3 regions of the Pseudoalteromonas sp. Xi13 genome follow, and region 1 is predicted to be linked to each of the others. Evidence: predicted binding sites of a transcription regulator. Region 1 holds the regulator's gene; each other region holds the start of a gene.
The links. The regulator sigma-54, encoded in region 1, starts transcription at its own class of promoters, with help from an activator protein. The targets are predictions, from matches to a motif close to GTTGGCACGNNNNTNGNNT.

Region 2: a site for sigma-54 is predicted at 1,722-1,740, ahead of EJ103_RS18610 (amidase family protein). Genes of this name have one in related genera too.
Region 3: a site for sigma-54 is predicted at 1,741-1,759, ahead of EJ103_RS18420 (hemerythrin domain-containing protein). Genes of this name have one in related genera too.

What each region holds. Positions count from the first base shown of each region.
Region 1 is NZ_CP034439.1:3,109,937-3,113,173, reverse strand. Features, by position in the region: gene EJ103_RS14005 (PTS sugar transporter subunit IIA) at 1-142, opposite strand, end outside; gene hpf (ribosome hibernation promoting factor) at 147-434, opposite strand; gene EJ103_RS13995 (RNA polymerase factor sigma-54) at 462-1,961, opposite strand; gene lptB (LPS export ABC transporter ATP-binding protein) at 2,031-2,756, opposite strand; gene lptA (lipopolysaccharide transport periplasmic protein LptA) at 2,753-3,237, opposite strand, start outside.
Region 2 is NZ_CP034440.1:487,871-491,107, reverse strand. Features, by position in the region: gene EJ103_RS18615 (gamma-glutamyltransferase) at 1-344, opposite strand, end outside; gene EJ103_RS18610 (amidase family protein) at 341-1,549, opposite strand; gene EJ103_RS18605 (putative 4-hydroxy-4-methyl-2-oxoglutarate aldolase) at 1,896-2,378, opposite strand; gene EJ103_RS18600 (TetR/AcrR family transcriptional regulator) at 2,382-3,035, opposite strand; gene yddG (aromatic amino acid DMT transporter YddG) at 3,211-3,237, shown strand, end outside.
Region 3 is NZ_CP034440.1:439,136-442,372, reverse strand. Features, by position in the region: gene EJ103_RS18430 (TonB-dependent receptor) at 1-429, opposite strand, end outside; gene EJ103_RS18425 (hypothetical protein) at 778-1,191, shown strand; gene EJ103_RS18420 (hemerythrin domain-containing protein) at 1,277-1,702, opposite strand; gene EJ103_RS18415 (hypothetical protein) at 2,019-2,270, shown strand; gene EJ103_RS18410 (hypothetical protein) at 2,328-2,585, shown strand; gene EJ103_RS18405 (DUF6500 family protein) at 2,612-2,830, shown strand; gene EJ103_RS18400 (tetratricopeptide repeat-containing diguanylate cyclase) at 2,841-3,237, opposite strand, start outside.

The DNA of each region.
Region 1 (3,237 bases):
GCGCATTAAGAATATCTTGTTGTGGTAAGTAGGGGAGCTTTTCATGAGCAAGCTCACTGATAAACTCTAAAATTCTTTTTTTACTACTAAAAAGGACCGCAGCTTTGCTGCAGTCCTGGCATACTAATGTACTTAATTTCATAATATTAGTGTCTAGCAAGCTTCTCTTTATGTTTTATGACTTGACGATCGAGCTTGTCAATCAACGAGTCTATAGCGGCATACATATCTTGGTGCTCTGTTGAGGCAAATAAATCTGCGCCACTTACATGAATAGTCGCTTCTGCTTTTTGGTTGAGTTTTTCTACATCGAGAATGACATGCACATTGCTAATATGATCTGAGTGCCTTTCTAGCTTTGCAAATTTATTATTTACATAGTCTCTAAGTGAATCAGTTACTTCTACGTGACGACCAGTTAGGTTTAGTTGCATAAGCATTTCCTCTTTGTTTTTAACGTCTTATATCAAACTCTTTCTCTGATTTGACGGTGGAATAGCTAGCGATTCACGGTATTTTGCTATTGTGCGTCTAGCTACTTTAATTCCTTGCTCTGCCAATATATCCGCAATTTTACTATCACTCAATGGTTTAGCTGAGTTTTCCGCGGCAATTAGCTTTTTAATTAGGGCACGTATTGCGGTTGATGAACACTCGCCGCCGTTTTCAGTGCTTACGTGGCTTGAGAAAAAATACTTAAGCTCAAAAATACCACGTGGCGTATGCATATATTTTTGCGTAGTAACACGCGAAATTGTCGACTCATGCATTTCTACCATCTCAGCAACATCGTTTAAAACCATTGGCTTCATGGCTTCGGGGCCATGTTCAAAAAATGCCTGTTGCTGTTTTACAATACAGTTAGTTACCTTAAGCAGCGTGTCGTTTCTGCTTTCAAGGCTTTTTATAAACCATTTAGCTTCTTGTAAGTGAGAGCGAATAAATTGGCTATCACCACTTGATTTTACGGTACGTGACATAGCCGCGTACTGACTATTTACGCGTATTTTTGGCATGCTATCTGGGTTTAGCTCTACCACCCAGCGGCCTTTTATTTTTTTAACCGACACATCCGGTATTACATACTCAGACTCTTCCCTTACTATTGTATCTGCAGGTTTTGGGTTGAGGGTATGTATTAGGGTCATGACCTCTTTAAGCTCGTCTTCTTTAAGCTTAGTCTTTTTCATTAATGTACGATAGTCGCGTGCCGCTAATAGATCAATGTGATCGGTTAAGATCATTTTAGTTTGTTCTATAAAAGGGGTGTCTTTATCAAACTGGTTTAGCTGAATACACAAGCACTCTTGTAAACTGCGCGCGGCTATACCTACAGGGTCAAATAACTGAATACGCTTTAAAACGGCTTCTATTTCGTCAAGTTCAACTTCAACTTCGTCATCGTTTTCTTGGTTAAAGCTTTCTAAAATTTCTTCGCAACTTAGCGTTAAAATACCCGAGTCATCTACAGCTTCTACAATGGCAATAGCAATGGCTTCGTCAGTTGGGCTAAAAGGAGTAAGCTGAAGCTGCCACATTAAATACTCATGTAGCGTTTCAGTAGAGGCACCTTGATAAATAGACTCATCTTCTGGCATTGGGCCTGAGGATGCAGCAGGGGCTGCGCTCATGTACTCATCCCAAGTTACATCCATTGCCATATCATCGCTAACGGTGTCTTTATTTAAAGCTTCGCCACTGTCTTGCTCGTACTCGCTGGTTGTATCGTCAGCCGATGCGCTTACGGTTATATCATCCGTATCTGCTTTTTGTTCATTTTTCCCAGCCGACTCTTCCGTGTAATCTTGCTCTTCTACTTCTAATAGCGGGTTGCTATCAAGTGCTTCTTGTATTTCTTGCTGGAGATCCAATGTACTGAGCTGCAGCAAGCGAATCGCTTGTTGCAATTGTGGAGTCATTGTAAGTTGCTGGCCCATGCGCAGCTGTAATGATTGCCTCATGTATCTCTAACAATCCTTTTATGTTGTTATAATTAATATTAGCAGATGCTTGTAGGTGTGGCTTAAATGTTACAGCCTAAATTGCTCGCCTAAATAAACATCGCGTACAGTTTTGTCATTTAATACGTGTTCTGGGGTGCCAGATGCAATTAGCTCCCCATGAGAAACAATGTAGGCTTTTTCACAAACATCAAGAGTTTCTCTTACATTGTGATCGGTAATTAATACGCCAATGCCACGGTTTTTAAGATGTTCTATTATTTTCTTTATATCTAACACTGAAATCGGATCAACACCAGCAAAAGGCTCATCCAATAAAATAAATTTAGGGTTCGCTGCCAGTGCTCTGGCAATTTCTACACGGCGGCGTTCACCACCAGAAAGCGCCATACCTTGGCTATCGCGAATATGCTGAATACTAAATTCATCAAGTAAGTTGTTAAGCGTTTCTTCTCGCGCGGCTTTATTGAGCTCTTTACGCGTTTCTAAAATCGCCATTAAGTTTTGATAAACTGTCAGCTTTCTAAATATTGATGACTCTTGCGGCAAATAGCCAATGCCTAAGCGGGCGCGGCTGTGCATAGGTAATAACGTAATGTCGTTATCATCAATAGAAATTTTGCCTTTGTCGCTAGGTACTAACCCTACAATCATATAAAAGGTGGTGGTTTTACCTGCGCCATTAGGGCCCAATAAGCCAACAATGCTGCCGGCTTCTACCTCAAGGCCTACATTTTTTACAACTTGGCGGCCTTTATAGCTTTTTGCTAATAGTTCTGCTTTTAAGGTGCTCATGGTTGACCTTCGTTACCTGTTTTTTCTTTAATTTTTGCTTCAACAGGCACTAAAATTGTGTGGACACGATCCGTAGAGTTTTCGTCTTTTTCTGCGCTAATAAGCTGCTGCTGCATATCGTAGGTAATACTTTTAGCATTAATTTTTTGACCGGCTTGTGCGACTTCAGCATCGCCAACAAGCGTTAAAAATCGCTTTGCTACGTCGTAACGTACTTCGTTTGCACTGGCACTCATTACAGTACCATCGTCTTGTTTTTCTTCGAAGTAGGCTGGGCTGCCAGTGGCAATAAGGAGTTGTTTGTTATCCCCTAAGTCTTCACGTTTATGTACTTCGAGTCGGTCGGCTGTAATTTTGCGATTACCATGCACAATTTCGACGTTCTTTTCAAAAATACCTACGTTTTCTTTAAGTTGGCCTTCTTGACGGTCTGCACTAATAGAAATTTGATTTGCTGGCGGTTGAGTAGCAGGCTCAGCAG
Region 2 (3,237 bases), on a different replicon from region 1:
TGCTCATCTACCGCAAGGGCTTTTTGCCAGCCGCGTAATGTTGCAGCTTGGGTCAATGCGCTTAAACCGCCGCGCTCTGGTATGTGTGGCTCATTGCTATAGGCGCTTATATCGTTTGGTGCGCGCCCGCAGGCATCAATGGCAGTGGGTATACTTTGGTTTGGGTTATCAATAAGCCAAAAACTGTCGCCGCCAATTGAATTCATATGCGGATATACCACGCTAATCGCAGCCGCTGCCGCTACCATGGCTTCGGTGGCTGTACCGCCTTGTTTTAGTATTAAGGTGCCTGCCTCGGTTGCTGCAAAATGCGGGGCAGTAAAGGCAATGTTGTGTTTGCTCATGCAAGTGTGTCCTGTTTAAAGTGGGCAGCTAATTGTTGTACGCAGGCAAGTAGGCTTTTATCGTTGCCGTGGCTCATCATTAATGAAAACCCATATGGGTGGCCATTTTCTAAATTAGCCAATGGTAAGTGTACTTGCGCCGAGCGGCTCAAGCCCGCAATGGCCGATAAGGTAATTATTTGCATGCGTAAGGCGCTTGTGTCGGCGCCCAATTTAGGTGCAGTTGTGGGTGTGGTTGGCAAAAATAAACAACTGTTTGTGTTTAGGTTTTTAGCGATTAGTGTTTGCCATTGGGTTTGTACATTTAGTGCTTCTTGCTCTTCTTGGGCGGTTAGGGCAAGCGCCATGTTAAAACGTGCCGCAATTGCCGGAGCAAACTGGGGAAGTTGCCCTGGCAATTGAAGCCAATCTTTGTGCGTTTTTGCGATTGCTCGCCCTTGCAGTATTCTAAAGCTGTCAGCCAGTTCGCTTAATAAGCTACTGTTAGGCAGTTCAAATTCTTTATGGTGTTTAAAATAAGGTTTGGTTTTTTCAAGCAATTGTTTAAGTGGGGCTTGTAATGCAGGGTCAACCAGCTCAAATAGTGGCTCGCAAATAACTAAGGTATCAACGTTATTAATAGCTTGATTTGGTAAAAGTACATTGCCTACATCACTTAGCAGCTGTGCATTTTGCGTAAGCCAGCCAATGGTATCAAATGGGGGCGCTAGCGGTATTAGGCCATCTTTTTCAATTACGTTATGGCTTGGCCTTATGCCAAATAAGCCACAATAACTTGCCGGTATTCTAATAGAGCCACCAGTATCAGTGCCTAAGCCAATATCGGCTAAGTTAGCCGCTACAGCTGCAGCCGAGCCCATACTTGAGCCGCCACTTGCATGGCCTTTAAGTTTTGGGTTTTGTGCTGCACCATAGTGAATGTTATTGCCCTCTAAGCTGTAGGCCAGCTCATCGGTATGGGTAAAGCCTGTAAAGCTACAACCCTCATTCATTAGTTTGTTTACGGTACTTGCTGTTTGCTGTGCAGGTTTTGCTGCTTTAAACCAGCTTGGGTTACCTGCGCTGTTGCGCTCGCCTTTAACAGCAAATACATCTTTTACCGCAAGGCGCTTATTTACAAGTGTGCCGTGGGTTTGTGTTTGCCATGCGTTAGGGCCATGGTCACAAAAAATACCGGTAAAATTATTATCTGTTTTGGTACTCATATCACCACTCGTTATAAAGTAAATCTGACCAACTGGTTATAATCAGATTTAGGGTGATTAAAAAGACGAATTAGTTATTATTATTTTTCAGCCCACTGCGTAACATCTTATTTTTATTTTACAGAGCCTGATCCGCTTTTTAATCGGTTAGCTATTATATTGCCTAAAAGCTAAGCAAAAGCAATGCCAAATGCAATAAAGTTGTCCGCTCGGTCAGGTTTTGTTTGGTTTGTATGGGGTTTAGCAGATATTTATAAAAATATAAGTATTAAATAAGGCGTAATTTAGAGGTGAAAACACACCAAGTTGGTGCGTGGTTGCACCAACTTGGTTGCAAGTGTAGCGTTTATAGTAATGCGTTAGGGCTAATAATTAAGCCATTTACATCGGCATATAGCCAATCGTTAGGGTTAATTGTGGTACTAAGCATGGTCACTGTTTGGTTTTTATCTCCAAAGCCACGCTTTAATGTACTGCGCGGGGTTGAGCCAAGTGCCATAACCGGCAAATCCATTGTGGCAAGTATTTCAATATCGCGGCAACAGCCGTTAATAATCACGCCTTCCCAGCCGTTTTTTAACGCGCGCTCCGCCATAATATCGCCTATAAAAGCAAAGCGTTTGCTAGCAAAGCCATCAATAACCAGTACTTTACCCTTGCCGTTTTCATGCAGTATGTCGGCGGCAAACGAGTTATCGTCTGGGCAGGTAACGGTAACTGCTTGGCCACTAAACGTGGTTTTTTTTCCAAAGTGGCGCAGGCCGCTGTCGGCTACTTGTACGTTATTGCGGTGATCGTCAAATAAGTCTGGGGTGGTAAAATTATCCATGGGTTAAGCCTCACTGTGCTCAGGTATTTTTAAACCAATACCTTTTAAAATTATGTGGGCAGTTGATTGCGTTATTTGTGCCACATCGGTTTCGTCGTATTCTAATTTGTTCATTACCAGTAGCACTTCGGCCTGAAAATCGGCGTAGTACTGCGTAGTTGACCAAATGGTGAATAATAAATGGTAAGGGTCAACATTATCCATTTTGTTTGCATCTATCCAGGCCTGAAACACGTCTACCTTTTGTTTTACCCACGGGCGTGTGTTGGTTCTAAAGTAGTTTTGCAAATAAGGAGCGCCGCGCAGTATTTCACTGGCAAATAAACGTGATTGCAGCGGCTGGTTTACGGCAAGTATGACTTTGCTTTTAATATAGTGATACAACACATGTGCAGGGTCGTCCTCAGGGGTTACGTTATCTAAGCCTAAGTTCCAGTGCGCGATAATGCGGTCTATTACGTTTTCGTATAGGCCGTCTTTGCTTTTAAAATAATATAAAATATTGGCCTTAGGAACGCCTGCTTCTTTGGCAACCATACTCATACTGGTGCCATCGTAACCAAGCTGAGAAAACAACTGCTCGGCGGCATCGAGTATTAATGTTTGGTTTTTTACTCGGGTGAGTTCTTTTTTATTTGGCTTTGTTTGTGTGCTCATTATGGCGATGCTGTTTTTAACGTGTTGAATGATTGTAACTTTACTGACCAAAAGGTCAAACACTTAAGTGCAGGCCAAAAACATCTTTATAACAATAAATGATGAGCAACAATTGTTTAACCCATTAATTACTGTTAGCGTAACGTCAAACATAAGTAGTACTTTTAGGTAGTTAATGGACTTTTTTTCTAATCATAAATAC
Region 3 (3,237 bases), on a different replicon from region 1:
TTGTTCTACAGAATTGAACGATAACGGCACGCCAAAGCCATTATTACCTGCTTGGCGGCGTGTACCATCTTGAAAAAGCTCACCTAGCTGGCCACGAATAGTAGGTAAGCTGGGTGCACCAAAGCCACTTGCAGAGTATGTGTTTGGGCTCACGGCTAGTACGTCTTGTAGGGTAGTAATATTTAGTTGCTCTATTAACTCGCTTGAAATAGGTGTTACTGAGCGTGCTATGTCTTGCAGCACAAGGTTGTCGCCGAAGGGGCCGTTAATAGTGGCATCTTTTACAGAAAGCCCTTGAGATTTAATCGTTTGGCCTGCTACTTCAATACGTTCAATTGAGTCGGTATTAGCTGCAGATTGTGCCGCGTGAGCATAAAAATTAGGTGTGAGTGAAGCGGCTATAAAAAGTGCCAAATATGAATGTTTCAAAAGGGTTCTCATTTTGGTTAGTGTGAATGTGGCAATAAAGACCTGAAGCTTTGTGAATAACTTTCAGTAAATATTAATTCTTTTTGTTTTTTAGAATGAAACGTTAAAAGTTTAGCACATTGCTCAAAAGCGTTATTCAGTTTTAGGCACTATGTTTTTGTTTTACAAATACTGTAGTTAGTTATTGCCATGATAAGGTCGTAATTTATAAATAGCGGTTTTATACGCAAACAAACGAAAAGCAGGGCACAGAACTTATTAAAAAATTATACATTGAGATGAAATAAAATATGTGTTGAGCGGTCTTGCTAGTTTCAACATTAAATTATTTAGTTTTAAGGAAATTTTATGACTGGTACAACAGGTACTGACTTTCAAAATCGTTTGCAGTGGTCGCTTTTTTCGCTACGCCTAGGCGTGTTTATTGTAATGATTATGTGGACGTTTGATAAGTTTGTTAACCCTGGGCATAGCGCACGAATTTTTGAGCATTTTTATGGTATTGGCGGCTCTACAGATGTGGTTGCTTATGTACTGGGGGCGTTACAGCTTATTATAGTGTTGGCTTTTTTAGCGGGTATTAAAAAGCGCCTTACGTATGGCGTTATATTTGTAATGCACGGCCTTTCTACGCTTTCATCTTATAACCAGTATATTGATGGCTTTAATAACTTATTGTTTTTTACAGCGTGGCCAATGTGGGCAGCGTGTTTTGCACTTTATGTGTTACGCGAGCAAGACGTTAAATTTACCATTAAGTAGCACTGCAAAAAAAATGGTTATAAGCCATACGGCTTATAACCAATAAGTACACAAGGGAGTGTATGGAAGTCGGTTTAATTAATAACTAATGCATGGCATCGTTATACTGTTTAGCTAGGCTTTCTTTTTGCCCTTCGGTTAGGGCTTTACCCGCTAATTGAAATACTTCATGTTCTTCTTCACTTAAATGATGATGCACTAAATGGTGCAATTTTTTAGCTGCAACTAACCATGCCGATGAGCTCATTTCGGTGTCTTCAAGTTGTTCAATTAATTCGTCAATTTCATGGTGCTCAGCAACGCTGTGGCGTGCTTTTTCGTGCGTTAGATCGTCAAACATAAGTGGGTTATAAAAATAACGCTCTTCAAATTTTGCATGATCTTCTAATTCGGCTTTTAGCTCGTCCATTAGCTTGTGGCGCTGCTGTGTATCGCCGTGCGTTTGAATGAGGGCATCTACTAACTCGCGTTGTTTATCGTGGTCTTGACGTAGCGCTTCAAAAATATTCATAACTCTTTCCTTGCTGTAATTGCTTTATAAACTTTTAAAAGCAAGCGCAGTGCCAAATTTTAATGTTTTGATATAATTGACTTTAATGTACTTTTGGCTGGTTTGGATGGAGTTGCTCTGTAACTTTTACACATAAACAGCTGCAATTTTTTCAGATTAAAAGAGGCGATTGTTTTTGACGCTACATAAGCTTACATATTTTTACTGGTTGGGTATTTTATTGAGATGCTAAAGTAGCGCATTATTTGGGTACAAGCTGTACATACTTGCCTTACCTATATTTTTATAAAACTTTAGATACTAGGATAGTTTAAGGATGAACTTAAAAAGCCACACTACAGCATTATTACTGTGCGCGTTATTAAGTGCATGTAGTACAGCCGAGCATTCTGAACGACGTGTATGCATACAAGAGGCAGAAATAACTGAGCTAAATGGCGCTAAAACAAGCTCAGAGGTTTTCAATGAATGTGTAAGCGCTCAAATAAAAAAGGATGCTAAAGGCGACACTTTTTTTGATGAAGTTGGTGTGTTTTTTATTGATCTACTTGTTTTAATAGCCGACTAAGTAAGCAAACTTACAGCTATAATTTAAAGCATAAGGGTGCGTAAAATAGGATTGAATATGAAAGCGTTTTTAATTGTATTCTTACTGTGTATATTTTTAACTGGCTGTGCGGCAAAGCCTTATGCGGGCTCTGCACAATGTATGGAGCAAGCTGATATAGCTTATGAAACCAATATACATAAAAATGAGCCGCTAGATAATGAATGCAAAGCTACAAAAGTAAATACGCCTAATAAAGAGTTTGAGAATCATAGTATTGTTGATAGAAGTCTTTTACAGCTAATTGTTAGTTTTTTAAACGGTATATTTAGATAATTAAAATACAATTAAATAAGGTATGTATGCAGGAAGAACTAAAAGCAAAAATTATAGCTGTGTGCGATAAAAAAATAGCAGCCAAAGGCGAAAACGTAGGGCTTTCTTTTTACGCTTTTTTTGCAAATAAAAACGACAATCCAGAGCTGCTGATGCAAGCCGCTACGTGGTGGATACACACCCATAAGTTAGATCACTTTGAAAAAGCGATAAAAATAAGGCAAATGATTATTGAAGGTGACTAATAACGTATATTTACGCGATTGCTATTTGGTTTCTGCCATTTTCTTTTGCTTTATAGAGTTGTTGGTCCGCACGTTTAATTAGCTCGCTAAGTGAGTCGCTTTTAGCATCACTTATTGCCACGCCAGCACTAAAGGTTACGTGTGTTTTACTTGGCAATGCCTCAATATGACTGCAGTACTGCGCTAGCTTATTTTCAAGATTTTCAAAAAAGTTGTTTATTTTATCGCGATTTTGCGTTTTTAAAACAAATAGCCACTCCTCGCCGCCATAACGCCCAAACTTATCGTTAGTACTTAGTGTGTCTTTTGCTGCTTGAGCAAATTTTATAAGTACTAAATCTCCTATATCGTGGCCAAATTTGTCGTTAATAGCTTTAAAGTAATCTAAATCAACGATGGCTATTGCT